2 regions of the Microbacterium sp. LjRoot205 genome follow, and region 2 is predicted to be linked to the other one. Evidence: predicted binding sites of a transcription regulator. Region 2 holds the regulator's gene; the other holds the start of a gene.

Region 1 (11,426 bases), on a different contig from region 2:
GTCCTCGACCACCACGCAGCGTTCAGGGCTGACGCCGAGCTGCTCAGCCGCGTGCAGGAAGAGATCAGGGGCAGGCTTGCCGTTCGCGACGTCGTCTGCGCTGAAGATCCGTCCGTCGAATCGCGGCAGGAGCCCTGTCTGGCCGAGCGTCCGCCGGATCTTCGCATGGGCGCCGCTCGAGGCGACGCACGTCGCCGTCGTGATCTCGTCCAGCGCTGCCTCGACCCCATCCACCGCCGTCAGCTCGCGCGCGAATGCGTCGAGATACCACGGCTGGTAGGGCGCCTCCCAGTCGTCGGGAAGCGGTCGTCCCCGGTGTGCTTCGACCTCAGCGCGGAAGTGCGCGGAGGAGCGTCCGACGAACCGGTGCAGGATCTCGTCGTGGGAGAGAGACCACCCGAGATCTGCGAGAACCCTGCGATCCACCTCGATCGACAGCTTCTCGCTGTCTACGAGCACCCCGTCACAGTCGAAGATGACCAGGTCGATCTGGCCGGTCGTCGACATCAGATCAGGTCGACCTCGCCGCTGAAGACGAGCTGGGCCGGCCCGGAGAGGGCGACGTGCTCACCGTCCTCTGCAGGGAACATGTGCACACCGAGAGTGCCGCCCGGGACCTCCACGCGCCAGTTGTCGGGTGCCTTCGAGCCGGCCCAGTAGCGCACGGCCAGAGCCGTGGCCGCGACACCCGTGCCGCAGCTCAGGGTCTCCCCCACGCCGCGCTCTGAGACGCGCATCGAGACGTGTCCGATGCCGTCCCTCACCAGCGGCTCCCCCGGGACGACGAACTCGACGTTCGCCCCCGCGGGAGGGGCGGGATCGAGCACGGGAGCGCGGTGCAGCTCGAGAGACGACAGCTCCGCCTCGGAGGCGAGTGCGACCACGACATGCGGATTTCCGACGTCGATGCCCAGACCGGGTCTCGTGACAGGCAGCCCGTCGGCAGTGACGAGCGGGTCATCGCCGGAGAGCTTCCACAGGCCGAGATCCACCTGGTACCCCGTCTCGCTGCGCGTCACGTCGCGGACACCCGCACGCGTTCCGATCGGGAGTGTGAAACCGGGCTCGATCGTGGCGAGGCCGGAGCGCACGAGGTAATGCACGAAGACGCGGATGCCGTTGCCGCACATCTCAGCGATGGACCCGTCTGCATTGCGGTAGTCCATGAACCACTCGGCGGCGGGCTCCTCCGCGAGAGCAGCCTGCCCGTCTGCGATCGCCGCAGAGCGCACCACACGAAGGATGCCGTCGGCGCCGATGCCTCGGTGTCGATCGCAGAGGACGGCGACCTGCTCGGCGCTCAGTTCGAGAGCGCCGTCGGGGTCGGCGATGATGACGAAGTCGTTGCCGGTGCCGTGTCCTTTGGTGAATGCGACCATCTACCCAGTCTAGAGATCGCGGCTATGCGTCGACGATCAGACGCCTGCCCGTGTTCGACACCGAGAATCGCTCGTATCCGAGGTCGTCGTAGAAGCCCAGCGCTTCCTCGTTGCCCTCTCTGACCATGAGCTGCACCTTCCGGCAGCCCATATCCAGAAGAAGTCGCTCGGCTTCGCGCACGAGAGAGCGCGCGATCCCCTGACGACGGTGCGACCGGGCGGTGGCCAGGTAGTACAGCCATCCCCTGTGCCCGTCGTAACCCGCCATCACGGTGCCGATGATCCGCGCTGATGTCGACCGTTCCTCGTCCTCGACGACCAGGAACAGCTCGGGCTGCACCGTGAGCTTGCGCTCGATGTCGAGCCGGGGGTCGTTCCACGGCCGCGTGAGGCCAGCCTCGGTCCAGAGAGCCACCACAGACTCCGTGTCCGCACGATCGAATGCGCGGACCTCCCAGGTCTCGCCCGGGCTCACGGGAGTCGACGGCTCAGCCATGCAGCACACGGTAACGGCCGCACATGAAGTTGCGGTTGCGTGCGACCTCGAGAAGCTCGAGGTCCAGTGCTCTCGGCAGCAACGGCGCCCCCGAGCCGAGTGTCACAGGCGCGTACTGCACCCACACCTCGTCGAGAAGACCGGCATCGGCGAACTGCCCGGCCAGGTCGCCACCGCCGACGACCCACAGATCCTTGCCCCCGGCGGCGGCGACCATCTCGGAGTGCACGGCGGCGACGTCACCCTCCGCCGTGCGAATGTCAGCGCCGGCCGGAAGCTCGAGCGGTCGGTGGGCGAAGACCCATGTCGGCTGCTCGTACCCCCATCGCCCTTCCTCGTGGCGCATGACCCATTCGTATGTCGATGCTCCCATCGCCAGCGCACCGATCGTCTTCTCGAAGCCGGCGTACGACATGGGTCCTTCTTCGTCGATGTCCTGCTTCAGGAGCCAGTCGAGGGAGTGCTGATCAGTCGCGATGAAACCGTCGATGCTGCTCGCGGTGTAGAAGTGGGTGGCCATTGATCAACCATCTCACCAGGCACCGACATCCAGCCACCGAGATCGGTGAGTCTGCGGGCTCAGGGGGCGACGAGCGAAGCGGCGTCCACCGGTGGTTCGTGCCACGTGAGGCCGGGATAGCGCTTGAACCACGACACCTGGCGGCGGGCGTAGCGGCGGGTGAGCGCCTGCGTCTCGGCGATCGCCTCGGCCTGAGTGAGCCGGCCATCGATCTGCGCGAGCGCCTGGCTGTAGCCGATGGCGCGCCGAGCTGTCGCGCCGTTCTCGAGCCCCTCGCGACGGAGCCCCTGCACCTCGTCGACCAGGCCCGCTTGCCACATGCCCTCGACGCGGGCGTCCAGCCTCTCGACCAGGGCTCCGCGGTCGACGTGCAAGCCGATGAGACGCGTGTCGGCCTGCCAGAGCGCGGGCTGTTCCGGCAGAGACGCGCCGTGCGTGGCGCTGCCCTGCTCGAGGACTTCGAGCGCACGGATCACTCGTCTGGCATTCTTGGGGTCGACGCGGGAGGCCGTCGCGGGATCGAGCTTTCGCAGCCGGTCGAGCATGCCACCGACACCCTCGCTTTCGAGCTCGCGTTCGAGCCGCTCCCGGATCACCGGATCACGTGGCGGGAAGGCGAAGTCGAAAACGACGCTGGACACGTACAGACCCGATCCGCCCACGAGGATGGCGTCGGCCCCGCGTCGCTGGATGTCGGTGATCACGGACCGCGCCAGCGGCTGGTACCAGGCGACGGCGGCTTCCTCCTGCACCTCCCGCACGTCGAACAGATGGTGGGGAATCCCCCGGCGATCGTGCGGGGCGAGTTTCGCCGTGCCGATGTCCATTCCGCGGTAGAGCTGCATGGCGTCGGCATTCACGATCTCGGCGGCGTTGCCTCGGCTGCGCAGCACCTCAGCGAGATCGAGGGCGAGATCGCTCTTGCCCGTCCCTGTCGCGCCCACGATCGCCCAGAGCCGCGGAACCCTGTCCGCGTCGCTCGACGCCGGATCGGTCATTCTTCGAGCAGCGGTCACCTGCCGACGCGGAGCGTCGGCAGACCGAGGGATACGGCACGGGTGCCATCGCCAGACGTCGGTGCCGGCACTGCGCAGGACTCCGCCTGTCCTCGGTCCCAGGCGTCCCCGCCACGCGTGCGACGGATCTGCAACGGGAGGCCTGTCGGGTCGTCTGCGAGCAGGTGGAAGGGCGCCGCATGGGTGATCGTCACCGAGACGACATCACCGGGCCGTGGGACAGCGGAACCGGGAGTGACCTCGAAGTGGACGAGTCGGTTGTCCTCGGCGCGTCCGGTCAGACGGTGGGTCTCGGCATCCTTCTTGCCTTCGCCCGTCGACACGAGGACATCGACCTGGCGTCCGACCTGCTTCTGGTTCTCCTCGAGGGAGATACGCTCCTGAAGCGCCATGAGCCGGTTGTAGCGCTCCTGCACCACAGCCTTGGGAATCTGGTCCTCCATGGTCGCGGCGGGTGTGCCCTCACGGATCGAGTACTGGAACGTGAACGCACTCGAGAACCGGGCCTGTTCGACCACCCGCATCGTGTCCTCGAAGTCCTCCTCCGTCTCACCGGGGAATCCGACGATGATGTCGGTGGTGATCGCGGCGTGCGGAATACGATCACGGACGCGATCGAGGATCCCGAGGAATCTCTCGCTGCGGTACGACCGGCGCATGGCCTTCAGGATGCGGTCGCTGCCGGACTGGAGCGGCATGTGAAGCTGCGGCATCACGTTAGGAGTCTCTGCCATCGCGTCGATCACATCGTCGGTGAAGGCGGCGGGGTGAGGACTCGTGAAGCGGATCCGCTCGAGCCCGTCGATCTCGCCTGCGGCGCGGAGCAGCTTGCCGAAAGCCTGTCGATCCCCGAACTCCACGCCGTAGGAGTTGACGTTCTGTCCGAGCAGAGTGACTTCGATGGCGCCGTCTTCGACGAGCAGGCGGATCTCATTGAGGATGTCGCCTGGGCGGCGGTCTTTCTCCTTGCCCCGAAGACTCGGAACGATGCAGAAGGTGCACGTGTTGTTGCACCCGACCGAGATCGACACCCAACCGCTGTGCGCAGAATCGCGCTTCGTCGGAAGCGTCGAGGGGAACACCTCGAGCGACTCCAGGATCTCGAGCTCGGCGTCACCGTTGTGGCGCGCGCGCTCAAGAAGGCCGGGAAGCGAACCCATGTTGTGCGTGCCGAAGACGACGTCGACCCACGGCGCTTTCTCCAGCACGGCCTGCTTGTCCATCTGCGCCAGGCAGCCGCCCACGGCGATCTGCATCCCGTCCTTGCGTCGCTTCACCGAGGCGAGCTGGCCCAGGGTTCCGTAGAGCTTGCCTGCGGCATTGTCGCGCACCGCGCACGTGTTGATGATCACCACGTCGGCCTCGGCACCGTCGGTCACGCGGACATATCCTGCGCTCTCGAGCGAGCCAGAAAGTCGCTCGGAATCGTGGACGTTCATCTGGCAGCCGAAGGTGCGGACCTCGTAGGAACGCTGGCGTCCATCAAGATCGATTGCTGCGGACGATGACGCGATGATCGTCGGCTCACTGCGAGGGATATTCATGATCCCCCCATTCTACGAGCGGTTGCGCGACACCGCCGCTGAGGCGAGGGGCTCGAGCCCCTCGCCTCAGTCAGTCCGAGTCGACGAATCGAACCCCGGATGAAGACGAGCCGAAAGAGGTCTCAGCAAGGGCAGACTTGGCGGCTGTCATCGCGACCGAGCCGTTGTAGCCACGGCGGGACAGCTGACCGACCAGACGTCGCAGCGCTGTGTCGCCGTCGAGACGAGACATGGCTCGTGCTTTCGAGCGTGCGTACTCGAGTGCGCGCTCGGCGTCATCGTCGGGAACGTCGTCAAGGGCCGCATCGATCACATCGCGAGGAATGCCCCGTTGCGAGAGCGCCCTCGACAGCGCAACTCGTCCCTGCCCCTTGCGCTCGATCCCGGATGTCACCAGCTGGCCGGCGAGAAGCGTGTCGTCGAGGTACCCTCGTCGACAGAAATCATCGATCACATCATCGATCGCACCCGCATCGAGCCGCACGGCGTTCTTCTCATAGCCCCTCAGCACCATCCGCGCTTCCGACAGAGAGAGCGAACGAGTCCGCAGCTTGCGGACGAGGAGCTCTTCTGCGTCGGCACGCAATTGGGAGGGGTCGACGCCCGGGACATCGTCGAATCCCAGATCCTGCGACTGCAACGCGCGCAGACGCGGTGCGGACCGAGCCGCTGCGCCGCGAGCAGGATGTCGCTCACTGGGCCCACGAGAGTCGATGGGCGCGACGGGATTCGAATCGCGGCTCGAGACGCCCCCTGTCGACTGCCACACCCCGGCGTCGGGCGCCGAACGAGCTGTCGCGCTTTCGACCTCCGGACCTTCCCGGTCGACCGACTTCGCGCGTGTGTCGTCACGACCGAAAAGGGGGATGATGGGGGCGAGCTGCTCAGGCCCGCCCCCGCCATCACTCATGGTTCACTCCGGGTGTTCCCCAACCGCGAACCATCACGCTCATGCCGGACGACGCTCGGCGAGCTCGTCAGCAGGTGCCTCGGTGGCTCCTCCGATGCCGAGCTTCTGCTTGATCTGCGTCTCGATCGCAAGCGCGACATCGGGGTTCTTGAGGAGGAACGTCCGCGCGTTCTCCTTGCCCTGGCCCAGCTGGTCGCCGTCGTAGGTGTACCACGATCCGGACTTCTTCACGATGGCGTGCTCGACACCGAAGTCGATCAGGCTGCCCTCGCGCGAGATGCCGACGCCATACAGGATGTCGAACTCCGCCTGCTTGAACGGCGGTGCCATCTTGTTCTTCACCACCTTGACCCTGGTGCGGTTTCCGACTGCATCGGTGCCGTCCTTCAGCGTCTCGATGCGGCGGATGTCCATGCGAACCGACGCGTAGAACTTCAGCGCCTTTCCACCCGCGGTGGTCTCGGGCGATCCGAAGAAGACGCCGATCTTCTCGCGCAGCTGGTTGATGAAGATCATCGTGGTGTTCGTCTGGTTGAGTCCACCCGTGAGCTTTCGCAGTGCCTGCGACATCAGTCGAGCCTGCAGACCCACGTGGGAGTCACCCATCTCGCCCTCGATCTCGGCCCGAGGCACGAGAGCCGCGACGGAGTCGATGACGATCAGATCGATGGCGCCGGAGCGGACGAGCATGTCCGCGATCTCGAGCGCCTGCTCACCCGTATCGGGCTGCGAGACGAGAAGAGCGTCGATGTCGACACCGAGCTTCGCGGCGTAGTCGGGGTCGAGCGCATGCTCGGCATCGATGAAGGCGGCGATCCCGCCGGCACGCTGGGCGTTTGCAATCGCGTGCAGCGTGAGCGTCGTCTTACCCGAGGACTCGGGGCCGTAGATCTCGACGATTCGTCCACGCGGGAGCCCTCCGACGCCGAGGGCGACATCGAGAGCGATCGAACCGGTCGGAATGACGGCGACGGGTGCGCGCTCGTCGCTGCCCAGTCGCATGACCGAGCCCTTTCCGAACTGACGGTCGATCTGGGCGAGTGCAGTCTCGAGGGACTTCTCGCGGTCAGCGGGTGATGGCATGACGTGCTCCTTATGCTCGCGTGGTGCCGCCTGTAGGCTGTCGCGGTCCTCCCGGCTGGGCGGAACTCTCCGACAAGGCGTATGGCTCTTCGGCTTGCTGTTCACCGTACGAGGGGCCTCGGACATTGCGTCGTCAGCTCCGCGAATCAGGGAGAACACCGTCTCCGAACCACTTGTGCAGAAGACTACGCCCGTTTCGAACACATATTCGACGACACGCCGTCACGGCATGTCGTTAGTCGAACGCTCGTCGTATGCGTCGGAGGGTCATCGCTTGCGCGGCACGAGGCGCCCGGCGCCGTGCCGCCGCTCCTGAGGCACATCGGTCTCGGCGCACAGCGCCAGCCAGATGTCACGCGGGGGAACGCCCGCGTCCAGAGCCTGGTCCGCAGTGCGTCCGGCGAGCTGGGTCAGAATGAGGTCACTGACGAGGGACGACCCTCGACCACCGAATTCCGCGTCGACTGCGCGGAGAAACTCACTGCGACGCATCAGAGAACGAAGAGAATCCGACGCTCAGTGAAGCGAAAGCTCTGGCTCGACGGAAGCCACGAGGTCATCGGGAACGACATCGGGGAAGACCTGGATGCCCTCGAGAACGGAGATGCGGTCGCCGACCTCTCGCATGATGATCGAGATGGGAACATCCAGAGCATCGGCCACCGAGGCGAGAATCTCGCTCGACGCCTCTTTCTGGCCCCGCTCGACCTCACTGAGATAGCCCAGGGCCACGGATGCCTTGCTTGCAACCTGCCGGAGCGTACGCCCCTTCTGCAGGCGGAAGTCCCTCAGCACATCGCCGATTTCCTGTCGTACAAGAATCATCGGAACCTCCTCCCAGATCGCCTTCTCGAGGTCTCCCTCGAGGAGACCGCCAGTCTAGTCCTACCGACCTTCACAAAATCTACCTTCGCACGCTGTGCTTTCGGTGTGAGCACATAGGACATAACGGAACCCGCGCATCAGCTATTCCCGCAGGATCCGCACGAGCATGGCCACGGCCGCATCGACCGTCTGAGCGCGGATCTGGGCGCGATCGCCGTCAAACCTGAATGCCTCGCTCACGGACGTGTACGGGGTCACCACGGCGATGTGCACCGTGCCGACGGGCTGACCGTCGGGTGAGTCCGGTCCCGCGATCCCCGTGGTCGAGACGCCAACGTCAGCAGGGACTCCGGAGACCTGCAGCGCGCGACGCGCCCCAGCCGCCATCTGCAGCGCCACGTCGGGGTGCACGGGCCCGTACGCATCGAGCAGGTCGTCGTCGACCCCCAGAAGCGTGTGCTTCACAGGGGTGGCGTAGGCGACGATCGCTCCGCGCAGCGACGCCGACGCGCCTGGCACCGAGACGAATTCCGCAGCGAGAGCCCCGCCCGACAGCGACTCCGCGATACCGAGGGTCCAGCCACGCTCGATCAGCGCGGCGAGCACCTCCGACGCCGACGCCGACGTCACGACGGCTGCCGTGCCCCTCGCACCTGCGCCACGATGTAGTCGATGCCACTCGCGACGGTGAGGATCAGCGCCAGGATCATCAGGATCGCCGTTCCGACCACCCACAGCTGGGGTCCTATCACCACGTGCAGCGGGAGCAACGCCCAGGAAAGAGCCACGGCCTGAACCGCGGTCTTGATCTTGCCCATCCACGCGGCCGCCACGACGTGCTCCTTCGCGACCATGAGGCGGTGGATCGTGATGCCCCACTCGCGGATCAGGATCACGATCACGACCCACCAGTTGAGCTCCCCGAGCACGGCGAGTCCGATGAAGCCCGCTCCCGTGAGCAGCTTGTCAGCGATCGGATCCCACAGCTTGCCGAAGTCGGTGACGATGTTGTGGCGACGCGCGAGGTAGCCGTCGACCCAGTCGGTGGAGATGCCCACGACGAACAGGATCGCCGCAACCCAACGGATGACGATGTCATCGAGCCCGTAGGTACCGCCCATCAGGAGCAGGATGAAGAAGATCACCGCAAGCGGTATACGCGCGATGGTGATCGCGTTGGGGAGCTGCCGTGGAATAGCCATCAGTCTCGTCCTGTCAGTCCCCAGGCGTCTTCGTCGCCGTCGTCTTCAGCTTCGACCACCGGCAGCCCCTGGAACTGGGCCTCGACCGGGTCGTGCGGTGCTCCGGCCGCGGTTGCGGCAGAAGTGGGAGCGGCCGGCTTCGGTGGAGCGTCGTCGCCGCGCAGTTTCGCCATGACCTGGGGCAGCTGCTCGGCCGTCGCCAGCACGTCACGCGCCTTGGAGCCCTCAGACGGGCCGACGATCTCTCGCGACTCGAGGAGGTCCATCAGGCGACCCGCCTTGGCGAATCCGACGCGCAGCTTGCGCTGCAGCATGGATGTCGATCCGAACTGCGACGACACGATGAGTTCGGCGGCCGCGAGGAGAAGCTCGAGATCGTCCCCGATGTCCTCGTCGACCTCCTTCTTCTTCGTGGGCTCGAGTGCTTCCTGCACGTCCGCGCGGTAGTCGGGACGAGCCTGACGGGTGACGTGCTTGACGACCGCGTCGATCTCCTTCTCGTCGACCCACGCTCCCTGCAGACGGAACGGCTTGGATGATCCCATCGGCGAGAACAGCGCGTCGCCCTGGCCGATGAGCTTGTCGGCACCGGGGCTGTCGAGGATCACTCGGCTGTCTGTGACGCTCGTCACCGCGAACGCGAGGCGCGACGGGACGTTGGCCTTGATCAGACCGGTCACGACGTCGACGCTGGGGCGCTGGGTGGCGAGCACCAGGTGGATGCCGGATGCTCGCGCGAGCTGGGTGATGCGGACGATCGAATCCTCCACATCGCGCGGGGCGACCATCATCAGGTCTGCGAGCTCGTCGACGACCACCAGCAGGTACGGGTACGGCTTGAGCACGCGTTCGCTGCCGACAGGGAGCTCGACCTCACCGGCGCGCACCGCCCGGTTGAAGTCGTCGATGTGGCGGAATCCGAACGACGCGAGGTCGTCGTACCGCATGTCCATCTCCTTCACGACCCACTGCAGCGCCTCGGCGGCCTTCTTGGGATTCGTGATGATGGGCGTGATCAGGTGCGGAACGCCCGCATAGCTCGTCAGCTCCACCCGCTTCGGGTCGATCAGGACCATCCGCACGTCCGTGGGCCGAGCGCGCATGAGCAGGCTCGTGATCATCGAGTTGACGAAGCTGGACTTACCCGACCCTGTGGAACCGGCGACCAGGAGGTGCGGCATCTTCGCGAGGTTCGCGATGACGATGTTGCCGCCGACGTCTTTTCCGACGCCGATCGTCATCGGATGCGTGCTCTTGTGCGCCGCGGGCGACCGCAGCACATCGCCGAGCGCGACCATCTCCTTGTCGGCATTGGGGATCTCGATGCCGATCGCGCTCTTGCCCGGGATCGGCGAGAGGATACGCACATCGTTGGACGCGACCGCGTAGGCGAAGTTGTTGCTCAGCTGGAGGATCTTCTCGACCTTGACACCGTGGCCGACCTCCACCTCGTACTGGGTGACTGTCGGGCCACGAGAGAATCCGGTGACCTTCGCGTCGACCTTGAACTGGGTCAGCACGCTCGTGATCTGTTCGATCACCTTGTCGGTCGCTTCAGAACGCATGACCGGCGGCGGTCCTTCGACCAGCAGCCCCGGCGAGGGAAGCACGTAGGGGGTCACGGGCGCCTGCGGCCCCTTCTCCCCCGGCCCCGGGGTTCCGAAGCCGTCGAGTCCCGGCAGCTCGGGCATCTCGCCCGTGTCGGACTCGTCGTCGAGGAGCGCCGTGGTCTGCTGCCCGGCCAACGACTCGGTCACCGAGCGCACGTCGGACAGCACCTCCGTCGCGGCATCCGAGGCGTTCTCCACGACGACGGCCTGGTCGTATGCAGGAGTCGGCTCCGAGGTGGTGAGCAGAGCGGTGATGTCGTCGGATCCGAGAGTGCCCTCGTCGGGGTCCTCCTCGCGGCCGGTCTTGTTGCGTCGCCACCATGGCAGGACATCAGGATCGTCGACCTTGTCTGCCTCGTCGATCGCAGCGGCATCCTTCGCGGGCTTCTCAGGCCGCTCGGCGTCGAACATCCACGCATAGAGATCCCCGAGCCGCTGACCGATGCGGTTCGGCGGAGTCTTGGTCAGGATCAGGACGCTGAGAGCAGCGACCACCGACAGCACGATGTACGCGCCCACCGGGGTGAGGTACGACAGCGGCTCCCCGAGCATCCACCCGAACAGCCCGCCTGCCTCGCTGAGTGCGGGCATGCCGTCCTTGGGCTGCGGTCGCACGAGCAGGCCCGCGGAATCGATGCGGCCGGCCGCGGTATGGCAGAAGCCCGCGAGGGCGAGGATGAAAAGTCCGAACCCGATGCCGATTCGACCGTTGTCGTGCACCGACGAGGGATGCCGGAACAGCCAGCCGGCGAGCAGCAGGAGCAGGACCGGCATGACGAAGGCCACGCGTCCGACGAGAAGCCCTACCGAGTAGGCGCTGATGTTGGCAGCGACCTCGTTG
Region 2 (11,426 bases):
ACCTGCTCTTTGGCCTTGCGGTACAGGCGCGAACGCTGACCGCGGTAACCCTTTGCGCGCTCGAGGATGACCCGACGCTTCTTGTGGGCGTTTACCGCCCGCTTGACTCTTGCCATTTTCCTGTGTTCCTATTCGTGCGTCGGGCGCGTCAGCGGCCGAGAAGCTTCTTGGCCGTCTTGGTGTCAGCCTTCGAGAGCACCTGGTCCTGGTTCAGACGACGGGTGCGCCGGCTCGACTTGTGCTCGAGGTTGTGGCGCATACCGGCCTGCTGCTTCTTCAGCTTGCCGCTGCCGGTGATCTTGAAGCGCTTCTTAGCACCCGAGTGGGTCTTCTGCTTCGGCATCTTCTCTTCCTTCGTATGGCGCCTTCTCAGGCGACGGTGTCAACCCGCGGTGCGGGAGTCTGGGGGGCGGGAGTTACTCCGCTGCGGCCTCGGCCGGGGCATCGGTGTCGCTCTTGGCTTCGCGGGCGGCCTGCTTGTTCGCTGCGCGCTGGGCGTCGCGAACCGCGTTCTGCTCCTGCTTGGCCTCGGACTTGCTCTTGAGCGGAGCCACGATCATCACCATGTTGCGACCGTCGATGGTCGGGTTCGACTCGACGGTTCCGAGCTCGGCGACGTCCTCGGCGAACTTGCGGAGAAGACGGACACCCTGCTCGGGACGCGACTGCTCGCGGCCGCGGAACAGGATCATGGCCTTGACCTTGTCGCCGGCCTTCAGGAAGCCCTCGGCGCGCTTGAGCTTGGTCGTGTAGTCGTGCGCCTCGATCTTCAGTCGGAAGCGGACCTCCTTGAGAATGGTGTTCGCCTGGTTGCGGCGAGCTTCCTTCTCCTTCTGGGCGGCTTCGTACTTGAACTTGCCGTAGTCCATGATCTTGACCACGGGCGGCTTCGAGTTCGGTGCGACCTCGACGAGGTCGAGGTCGGCTTCCTGCGCAAGGCGCAGCGCCGCCTCGATGCGGACGACGCCGATCTGCTCACCCGCGGGGCCGACGAGGCGGACCTCGGGGACGCGGATGCGCTCATTGGTGCGGGGATCGCTGATGCGTAACTCCTTAGACGATGGGATTCAGCCACCAGGACGCAGTCAGCATCCCGGGCGAAATCAGAATCGTCCCCCACCCACCGGCAGTCAGACGCCGGCTATGCACCCTGCCTGCCGGATCAGTCTCACGACGCGATCCGGTGGAGTGCAAGACCCGGTAGCCTGGAACGGCAAGCGCGGGTGGGAAGTGAATCCTCTTTCGTACCGGAGCATGACGCTCCGGAGCCCGACACAGTCTAACAGAAGGCAAGGCGAAGTGACGAACCAGGCATCGGACGAGGCTGCACGCGAGCGCGAAGAGCGCTGGGCACGGCAGGAGGAGGCGGCATCTTCCGCCACCCGGGACATCGCAGACGTTCCGGCGGTGGAGGTCATCACCACCGCAGCCGTGCATCTCATGAGCGCGGCAGCCGTCAAGCTCGGCCTCGCCGACGACCCGCACGCGGCAGAGCAGCTCGATCTCGACGAAGCTCGCAAGCTCATCAACTCTCTGGCCGGTCTCATCACCGCCGGCGCGCCGGAGATCAGCGACATGCACGCACGCTCCCTGCGTGACGGGCTGCGCTCACTGCAGCTCGCGTTCCGCGAGGCATCGACGATCCCCGACCCGATCGGCAAGGGTCCGGGCGAGAAGTGGACCGGGCCGGTCAACTAGTCACCGCGTGTGGCGGGCTCCTGGATCCCGTGGGACGCAGATGACCTGAGCGTCAGAATGCTGCGGTCCGGGTTCCAGGAGCATCGCGGGCTCCGTCGCAGGGTTCCCAGATGGTCCGGTCGGCGGCGCGCACCACGACGACACACGAATCAGTGGGGCGCATGCGATGGACTGCGTCCGAAACGTGCCAGCAGATGCCAGACCCGCTTCAGCGCCTGCGGCTCATGGATGCCGGAGCGCGCTGCCGCTCCGACCACGTCGGGCGTCAGTTCGTCCGACAGACTCCTCGCCAGGTCGACGTACTCGGCTCCGCGATACCTCGGATCGAGGGCGGCCGTGTCAGCCCTGAAACCGGGATGGAAGTCGACCGCTGCGAGCCGAGCGGCGGCGGCATGTGCGTCGGAGTCGCGAAAGCAGGGGTCGAGGACGATCTCCTCGACATCCACCGCGAAGTCGACTCCCCCGTGAACGTGCGCCTCGACGTAGCGGTCCAGCGGGTCGAGGTCACCCGATCGCATCTGCTCGACCAGAGCGTCGACGCCATGGAGGTCGACGACGCCGTCGGGCTCGAAGACCGAGTCCGGGTAGCAGAACGTGGCACGCGCAGCCGCCTCGGGGCGGAGCCGGACGAACGACGACCCGAATCGTGGGGATGCTCCGTGCGCGTCGCCGAGGTCGAGCGCGCCGTACACGGGTCTCGCGTGGGGCGCGCCGGCGTCGTATCTCCCGTCGAACAGACGGCTCTCCCAACGCCACCGATCGCCTTGCCGATGCGCAGTGAGCCCGCCGTTCGACGTCCCCGTCTCGAACTGTGAACGATACCGGCCGTCCCTCGCCATCGCATCCATGACCGTGCCGTCTCGAAAGGGCCAATCCGGATGGAAGTGCAGGAGGACGGCGACGGGCATGCAGCAACCCTAGCGATGGGGTGCGCTGCTCCGGTCAGGCCGAACGACGGAGCTTGACGGTCAGCGAGTCGGCGAGCACGGCGATGCGGTCGTCCGCCGCCCAGCGTTGTGCGAGGCGGGCGAGCACGGCGTCGAGCACTTCGCGTTCGAGGCCGTCGACCAGCTCGAGGATGACGATGAGCTCTGGCCCGCGCAGGCGCGCATCCGGGTCGCCGGCGGCGACTGCGACATCGATCACCGCGAGTTCGTGCGCGACGCTCGCCTGGAGGGCGCCGAACACCTCGGGAGACAGGAAGCTCGGCTCCCAGCCGTGCCCCTGCGCGATCGCCCACACTGCCGGGCGACGGATGACGAACTCGGTGTCGGAGGTCGGATCGAGCACGATGAGGTCGGTGTCGTCCGCGGACGCCGCGAGTGCGGCGCGCGTTGCGTCGACCGGAATCGGTCGCGCCGTGGCGTCCCAGCGCTGCATCGCCTCGACCGAGGAGAACACCGGCTGCACCCGGCGACCGTCCGGCGCAGCCACCGTCACGATGGAGAGCTCCTGCGTCTTGTCGACCGCGAGACCGCTGGGGGCGACGCCCTCTTCGCCCTTCTCGGCGACCAGAGGTATCAGCACCCGTGCCGTGCGGAACGCGTCGACGACCTCGCTCTGAGCGCCCTCACCTGCACGGAATCGCAGGAGGGCGTCGAGAAGCGCCGGGTCCGCGGAGCCGTCATCCCCCGCATGCGGATTCGACTCGAAGCTGCGCCCCTCCCAGGGCACACCTGCGGAGTCTCCCTGCTTCGGCGAGGCATGATCCTGTGAGCCGTGGCCCTGTGAGCCGGGGCTGCAGGCGTCGTCAGTCCCCTGCGACATCCAGAGCCTCAGCCAACGTGAAGGCGCCGGCGTAGAGCGCCTTGCCGACGATCGCACCTTCGACACCCAGCGGCACCAGCTCGCGAAGCGCGGCGATGTCGTCGAGGCTCGAGATGCCCCCGGAGGCCACGACAGGCTTCGGCGTGCGGGCGGTGACCTCGCGGAGCAGCTCGAGGTTCGGGCCCTTGAGCGTTCCGTCCTTCGTGACGTCGGTCACGACGTAGCGGCTGCAACCGGCATCCTCGAGGCGCTCGAGCACCTCCCAGAGGTCGCCGCCTTCCTTCGTCCAGCCGCGTGCGGCCAGCGTCGTGCCGCGGACGTCGAGTCCCACGGCGATCGCCTCGCCGAAGCGGCCGATCACGTCGGCAGCCCACTCCGGGTTCTCGAGCGCGGCCGTGCCGAGGTTGATCCGTGTCGCGCCGCTCTCGAGAGCCGCTTCGAGCGTCGCATCGTCACGGATGCCGCCGGACAGCTCGACGTTGACGTTCTTGAACTGCTTGATGACCTTGCGGAGGATCGGGGCGTTGCTGCCGCGACCGAAGGCGGCATCGAGGTCGACGAGGTGGATCCACTGCGCGCCCTGCGCGACCCACTCCCCCGCGGCGTCGAGCGGGTCGCCGTAACTGGTCTCGGTGCCGGCTTCACCTTGGGTGAGACGGACTGCCTTGCCGCCGGCGACATCGACGGCGGGGAGCAGAGTGAGAGAGGGAGACTGCGCGAAGTCGTTCATGACGTCCTCAGGTGAGATGGAGAGCCGATTCACCGGCACGAGAATCGACACTAGCCCGCGCATCCGCCCGCTCCAAAACGATGACGGCTGAGAACATCGTGTGCCACGCGGTAGCCTCGATGACGCCCCTGTTCGGTCGGTGAGGAGATGTTGCATGGTGCGCGATGCGGAACCGCGAGGAGGCGGACCCCTGCGGCGCGGGAATGCGCTGCCTCCCGAGACTCCGGATGACGGCGCGCAGCGGCCGGTCGCACCGGAAGGGAATCCCGACCATGCACGCCAGCGACCGCTGAACGGCGACGCGCCGTCGAGCCCGCCCCTGCCCGGGACGCGCGCAGCCGCGGCGGCGGCGTGGGCGGCAGCATCTGCCGAGACTCCGCCGGCCGGCACTCCCCGAGCGGTCAGCCCCTCCGACCCGATCTCCCGACCGCCTGCAGCCCCCTCGGTTCCCGGACCGCCTCCCGCTGCGTGGGCGGGGCCGCAGAGCCCTGCCGCTCCCGGTACTGACGCCCGTTCCGCGGCGAGCCCTGCGGCGCCGATCCCTGCCCCTGCCCCTGCCCCTGCCCCTGCCCCTGCCCCTGCCCCTGCCCCGAACATCCCGCCGACGTCGACGCCGACCCCGGCGAATGGCGTGCCGCAGCACCAGACCCCCGGCGTCCCGCCCACCCCGCCGCTGCCGGCGCCGACCACCGCGCCCCCGCCGGCACCGAACGCCGCTGCGGCCGAGTCGGCGTCTTCGGCATCATCGCGCCGTCAGCAGCGTGAGCAGGGTGTAGGACGACGCTCGTTCCTGCAGGAGGAGCGCCGCGAGGAGCCCGCGCGACAGGGCGGGCGCGGGCTGCTCAATCGCGTCGGATTCTCCCTCGGACCCAACGCCCGCGAGCGAGCCGTGCGCGACGACGAGCACGCTGTAAGCCGTCACTGGCCGGGACCCCGCACCGTCGCGGTCGTCAACGGAAAGGGCGGGGCGGGAAAGACACCGGCCACCGTGCTGCTGTCAGCGGTCTTCGCTCAGTACGGCGGAGCCGGCGTACTGGCATGGGACAACAACCAGACCCGCGGCACGCTCGGCTGGCGCACCGAGACCGGGGCTCACGACCGCACACTGCTTGAACTGCTTCCGCAGACGCAGCGTCTGCTCGGAGCCCAGGGACAGTCTGCGGACCTCGCGCACTTCGTGCACCACCAGCCTCAGGAGAAATACGATGTCCTGCGGTCGAAGCCGATCCGACTCGCGCACGAGAACCGGCTCCGGCCCACCGACGTCGACTCCATCCACGCGATCGCGGCCAAGTTCTATCGCCTGATCATCATCGACTCGGGCAACGACGAATCCGATCCCATGTGGCTGCGGATGATCGACCTCGCCGACCAGATCGTCGTCGCGACGACGACACGCGATGACCATGCCGAAGCCGGGGCCCTGCTGCTTGAGGCGCTCGAGGACCGCGACGAGCGCTCGGCGCGGCTCGCGCGGGAATCGGTGGTCATCGTCAGCCAGGCCGATCCGAAGGCGTCACCGGCCGAGGTGACGGACGTGATCGCGGGTTACCAGCCTCTCGCGCGCGAAGTCGTCGGCATTCCCTTCGACCGCGAGATGGTCGACGGCCACCTGCGCCTTCGGGCACTCGCGGCACCGACGCAGCGATCCTGGCTCTCGGCCGCAGCCGCGGTCGCGCGCGGTTTCTGAGCAGCCCCGCGGGCGGTCACCGACGCGCAGCTGTGCGACGGGCTCTCGATCCGGGGCGCCCGGTATCGCTCGTCACGACCGGAGGCTGTCGACCCAGTTGCGGAGCAGCTGGATTCCTGCCTCTCCCGACTTCTCCGGGTGGAACTGCGTCGCCGAGAGCGGTCCGTTCTCGACGGCGGCGAGGAACGGGTCTCCGTAGGTCGACCAGGTGAGCACGGGCTGTGGGAACGGCGGGATGACATCGAGCTCCCACGACTGCGCGGCGTACGAGTGCACGAAGTAGAAGCGCTCGTTCTCGATGCCTTTGAACAGCACGGAGTCGGCGCCCGGCTCGACGGTGTTCCACCCCATGTGCGGAAGCACGGGCGCGTTGAGTTCGGTGACCGCTCCGGGCCACTCGCCGAGGCCCTCGGCATCATGCCCGCGTTCGACGCCGTGTGCGAAGAGAACCTGCATCCCGACGCAGATGCCGAGGACGGGGCGTCCGCCTGCGAGGCGACGGTCGATGATCTCGTCGCCGCCGTGCGCGTAGAGCGCGTCTCGGACGGCTTGGAACGCGCCGACGCCGGGCACCACGAGACCGTCGGCCTCGAGCGCCTCTTTGCGATCGCGCGTCAGCACGGCGTCCGCACCCGCCGCGACGAGAGCCTTCACCGCCGAGTGGACGTTGCCCGATTCGTAGTCGAAGACGGCGACCCTGGGTGCCGAGCTCACAGCGCACCCTTCGTCGACGGGATGCCGTCGACCAGGGGGTCGAGCGCTTTGGCCTGGCGGAATGCTCGAGCGAACGCCTTGAACTCGGCCTCAGCGATGTGGTGGGGGTCACGGCCACCGAGGACGCGCACGTGCACCGTCAGCCCGGCGTTGAACGTGATCGCCTCGAAGGAGTGGCGCACCAGCGACCCGGTGAAGTGGCCCCCGATGAGGTGGTGCTCGAAACCGGCGGGCTCTCCCGTGTGAACCAGGTAGGGGCGCCCCGAGATGTCGACGACGGCCTGGGCGAGCGCCTCGTCGAGCGGGACCAGCGCGTCGCCGTAACGGGAGATCCCGGACTTGTCGCCGAGCGCCTCGCGGATCGCCTGACCGAGCACGATGGAGATGTCTTCGACGGTGTGGTGGGCGTCGATCTGCGTGTCTCCGGATGCGCGCACGGTGAGGTCGGTGAGAGAGTGCTTCGCGAACGCCGTCAGCATGTGGTCGAAGAACGGCACCGACGTGTCGATGCGGCTCGCACCGGTGCCGTCGAGGTTCAGCTCGAGCTCGACGGTGGACTCCGACGTGCTGCGCACACGCGTGGCGGTGCGGGAGATCTGGGCGGGGGTGCTCATGAAGCCGATCCTATCGAGGCGAGGGCATCGAGGAACGCGGTGGTCTCCGCCTCGGTGCCTGCGGTGACGCGGAGGTGTCCGGGGATCCCGACGTCGCGTATCAGCACTCCCCGGTCGTACAGCTGCTGCCAGATCTTCTGAGGCTCTGCCACGCCCCCGAAGAGGACGAAGTTCGACCACGACTCGTGCGGCGTGTAGCCGAGGGCCTCGAGCGTCGCCGAGATGCGATCCCGCTGCTCGACGATCTCCTCGACCATGCCCAGCATCACGTCGGAGTTGCGCAGTGCGGCCACCGCCGCCGCCTGAGTGAGAGCGCTGAGGTGGTACGGCAGACGCACGAGCCTCAGGGCGTCGATGAAGGCGGGATCGGCGGCGAGGTAGCCCACGCGAGCACCCGCGAACGCGAAGGCCTTGCTCATGGTGCGAGACACGGCGAGCCGAGGGCGTCCGTCGAGCAGTGTCAGGGCGGAGGCCGCCTCGCGCGGCGCGAACTCCTGGTAGGCCTCGTCGACGACCACGATCCCCGTCGATGCCTCGTAGACCGCTTCGACCACGTCAAGACCGAGCGGTGTGCCCGTCGGGTTGTTCGGGGAGCACAGGAGGATGACATCGGGGTCGACATCCCTGACCTGGGCCGCCGCCTCTTCGGGCGTGATCGTATAGTCGGGCTGCCTGGCGCCGGCGACCCACCGCGCCCCGGTCCCCTTCGAGATCAGCGGGTACATCGAGTAGGTCGGGCTGAAGCTGAACGCCGTACGACCCGGCCCCCCGAATGCCTGCAGGATGTGCTGAAGGACCTCATTCGACCCGTTGCCCGCCCAGATCTGATCCGCCTCGAGACCGTGGCCGAGGTACTCGGCGAACCCCTCGCGCAGCGTGGTGAACTCGCGATCCGGGTAGCGGTTGACGTCTCGGAGCGCGACCGCGATGTCATCGAGGATGTCGCTGGCCACGGCGTCCGGAACCGGATGCGTGTTCTCGTTGACGTTCAGTGCGATCGGGAGAGGCGCTTGAGGCGCTCCGTACGGCGTGAGCCCCCGGAGGTCGTCGCGAAGTGGCAGGTCGTCGAGTGATGCAGTCACCCTTCCCATGGTAGGCCGCGTTCGCCCCATGAATGCCCGTCGAGACCGAGTGTGAACGGGAACTCCCCCGCCTCGCTCCACGAATCGGGCGGAGTCGGGCTCACTCCGAATACTGCGCCGGAATCGCCAGCTCCTGACCGATCTGCAGCTCCCCGCCGCGCAGCAGGTTCAGCCGTGTGATGTCGCCGATCACGTCGCGCGGATCGGCCTCGGGCGCGATGCCCTCTGCGATCGACCAGAGAGTGTCGCCCGGCATCACGGTCACGGTCGCGAACGTCGCCGTCGCCGTCTGCTCACCCGAGGCCATCGCGCTGCCGCCGCTGATCGCCGCGAAGGCGATTCCGACGGCGAGGGGCACCGCTGCGACGGCGAGCACGACGCGTCGACCACGCGCCGTCAGCCGGAGCCGCGTCGCCGGACGAGCCGGAAGGACTGCTGCACTGCTGAAGGTGATGGTGCTCATGTCGTGCTCCTCTGCATCTACCGCGTGGGCGGTGAAGTTGGCGTAGCGTTCGCATCCACGCCTCGGCCGGGAGCCGGGGATGCGAAGCTACGTACCGAAGTTATCTTCGAATTCGAACATCTGTCAAGCGTTCTTCGAAACAGAAGTGCGAGAATCGGCCGACACGCTCGAACAGATCTTCCACATCGTCGCGTTTCTCGGATACGGTTTCGATAGGAACACCCCATCACGGGCCTCCGACATTCGAACTGAGACGCCGGATCGCACACCTGAGGAGCACCATGAGCGACAACTCCGCCCCCGAGGCCGACGCCCCGCGCACTCGTCGCCGGAAGAGCCTGAGCCCGAAGCAGATGGCGATCCTCGAGGTCATCCAGACGTCGATCAGTCACTACGGCTACCCGCCGAGCATGCGCGAAATCGGCGACGCCGTCGGACTCAAGTCGCTGTCCAGCGTGACTCATCAGCTGGGTCAGCTCGAGCTCAGCGGATATCTGCGCCGCGATCCGGGAAAGACCCGCGCGATGGAGGTGCTCATCGACCTCCCCGGCGCGAGCGGTGAGAACCCTGCCGATGTGGCGACGCCCGTCGGAGACGCCGCACTGGTTCCCCTCGTCGGGCGCATCGCCGCCGGCGTTCCGATCACCGCCGACCAGCAGGTCGAGGAGATCTTCCCGCTCCCCCGTCAGCTCGTCGGCAAGGGCGACCTGTTCATGCTCAAGGTGTCGGGCGAGTCGATGATCGACGCCGCGATCTGCGATGGCGACTGGGTCGTCGTCCGTTCGCAGAACAGCGCAGAGAACGGTGAGATCGTGGCCGCCATGCTCGACGGCGAGGCCACCGTCAAGGTACTCCGGCAACGAGACGGCCACACGTGGCTGCTGCCTCGGAACTCCGCTTTCGAGCCGATCCTCGGCGACGAGGCCGTCGTGCTCGGCAAGATCGTCGCGGTGCTCCGCTCCGTCTGACCCTCTCCGCACACGAGCCTCCGGAATCGTGCATTCTCGGAGACCTCGTCGCCTGGCCCGAAACCCACCCTGTGTGACGCCGTGAGCCGGTGCGCCATAGGCTCGAACCATGTCGTCGCCGTTCGGTACCTGGCCCTCTCCGTTCACTCCCGACCGGATCGCCGCGTCGTCTCCGAGGATCGACGGCGCCGCCTTCGTCGGCGATGACATCTGGTGGGGCGAGTCGGTGCCTGCCGAGGGCGGTCGCCTGACGGTACGAAGTTCCAGCGGCGCCGAGATCCTCCCCGCGCCCTGGAGTGCACGGTCGCGCGTGCACGAGTACGGCGGAGGGGCGTGGACGGCGGATGCCGAGGGGACACTGTTCTTCGTCGAGGCCAAGGATCAGCGTGTGCATCGGATGCCCCGCGGTGGCGCCCCGATGCCCCTGACTCCCGCGGGGCCGGCACATGGCGGCCTGCGCCTGCAGAACGGGCGACTGTTCGCGGTGCGGGAGGACCTCTCGGTCGCCCCGCACCAGCGCGGCATCGTCGAGATCCCGACAGACGGGTCGGCCTCCGACGATCCGACGCTGCTGAAGGTGCTCGTGGAGGGAGAGTCGTTCTACGCGCATCCTGCGCTGTCTCCCGACGGGACTCGCGCCGCGTGGGTCGAATGGTCGGGCGAACGGATGCCGTGGCAGCACGCGTCGCTGGTGCTCTCCGACGGCGCCGGCCGGACGGAGCTGCCCACGCGAGCCGCCCTCCAGCCGGAGTGGACGGACGACGGCGAGATCCTGTACTCGGACGACCCGACCGGTCGCTGGGCGCTGCACCGACAGCGCGTCGACGGCCGCGAAGCGGTCGGTCCCGCAGAGCGGATCGCCGACACGGACGCCGACACGGGGTACGGACTCTGGGTGCTCGGCAATCGCTGGTATCGACCGCTCGCCGACGGTCGCATCGTGGCGGTGCGCACGAACGGACGCGACGAGGTGGACGTCATCGAGCGGGACGGCGGTGCCCACCGCATCCCCGTTCCCGCCGACGGCCATGTCAGCATCGACGATGTCGCAGGCACCCGAGTGCTCCTCTCCGGCAACAGCTCGACGACCGCGCCAGGTGTCTGGTGCGTCGACGTCGACTCCGGCGACATAGAGGTGGTCGCGGGAGCGACGCCGGCCGACCCGACGTGGATGCCCGCAGCATCCGAGATCCTGGTCGATGGCGCTCACGGCCCTGTCCATGCTTTCGTCTACGAGCCCGTGAACCCGTCGGCTTCAGCCGCGGACGACGAGCTCCCGCCCTACCTCGTGCTCGTGCACGGCGGCCCGACCGCCCATGTGACGGGCGCCTCGTCCGCGGCCATCGCGTTCTGGACCAGCCGCGGCATCGGCGTGCTCGACGTCAACTACGGCGGATCGACGGGATACGGGCGCGCCTACCGAGAACGACTCGACGGCGGATGGGGCGTGGTCGACGTCGACGATGTGATCGCCGCGGCGCGCGGCCTCGCCGAGGCCGGGCTCGCCGATCCCGACCGCATCGCGATCCGAGGGGGTTCGGCCGGCGGCTGGACGGTGCTCTCGTCGCTGGTGCGGGGCGGCACGTTCGCCGCGGGCATCAGCCGATACGGCGTGGCCGATCTGCGGATGCTGACCGAGCACTCGCACGACTTCGAGGCGCACTACGTCGAGGGCCTGGTGGGACCGCTGCCCGAGGCCG

What was found. Region 2 encodes LexA, which represses DNA repair genes until DNA is damaged. Its sites were predicted from a motif close to TCGAACANNTGTTCGA; they were not measured.
Region 1: a site for LexA is predicted at 7,145-7,160, ahead of recA (recombinase RecA). Genes of this name have one in related genera too.

What each region holds. Positions count from the first base shown of each region.
Region 1 covers NZ_JBGFFH010000006.1:38,364-49,789, reverse strand. Annotated here, with positions in the region: gene AC04ME_RS12795 (HAD family hydrolase) at 1-507, opposite strand, end outside; gene dapF (diaminopimelate epimerase) at 507-1,379, opposite strand; gene AC04ME_RS12785 (GNAT family acetyltransferase) at 1,402-1,875, opposite strand; gene AC04ME_RS12780 (dihydrofolate reductase family protein) at 1,868-2,395, opposite strand; gene miaA (tRNA (adenosine(37)-N6)-dimethylallyltransferase MiaA) at 2,455-3,393, opposite strand; gene miaB (tRNA (N6-isopentenyl adenosine(37)-C2)-methylthiotransferase MiaB) at 3,408-4,955, opposite strand; gene AC04ME_RS12765 (regulatory protein RecX) at 5,026-5,865, opposite strand; gene recA (recombinase RecA) at 5,905-6,948, opposite strand; gene AC04ME_RS12755 (DUF3046 domain-containing protein) at 7,216-7,440, opposite strand; gene AC04ME_RS12750 (helix-turn-helix domain-containing protein) at 7,465-7,773, opposite strand; gene AC04ME_RS12745 (CinA family protein) at 7,915-8,403, opposite strand; gene pgsA (CDP-diacylglycerol--glycerol-3-phosphate 3-phosphatidyltransferase) at 8,400-8,975, opposite strand; gene AC04ME_RS12735 (FtsK/SpoIIIE family DNA translocase) at 8,975-11,426, opposite strand, start outside.
Region 2 covers NZ_JBGFFH010000010.1:30,504-41,929, forward strand. Annotated here, with positions in the region: gene rplT (50S ribosomal protein L20) at 1-116, opposite strand, end outside; gene rpmI (50S ribosomal protein L35) at 149-343, opposite strand; gene infC (translation initiation factor IF-3) at 417-1,067, opposite strand; gene AC04ME_RS17080 (DUF1844 domain-containing protein) at 1,300-1,698, shown strand; gene AC04ME_RS17085 (DUF3626 domain-containing protein) at 1,848-2,606, opposite strand; gene AC04ME_RS17090 (SseB family protein) at 2,641-3,465, opposite strand; gene priA (bifunctional 1-(5-phosphoribosyl)-5-((5-phosphoribosylamino)methylideneamino)imidazole-4-carboxamide isomerase/phosphoribosylanthranilate isomerase PriA) at 3,449-4,195, opposite strand; gene AC04ME_RS17100 (MinD/ParA family ATP-binding protein) at 4,350-5,885, shown strand; gene hisH (imidazole glycerol phosphate synthase subunit HisH) at 5,958-6,599, opposite strand; gene hisB (imidazoleglycerol-phosphate dehydratase HisB) at 6,596-7,213, opposite strand; gene AC04ME_RS17115 (histidinol-phosphate transaminase) at 7,210-8,304, opposite strand; gene AC04ME_RS17120 (LysM peptidoglycan-binding domain-containing protein) at 8,396-8,758, opposite strand; gene lexA (transcriptional repressor LexA) at 9,040-9,726, shown strand; gene AC04ME_RS17130 (S9 family peptidase) at 9,836-11,426, shown strand, end outside.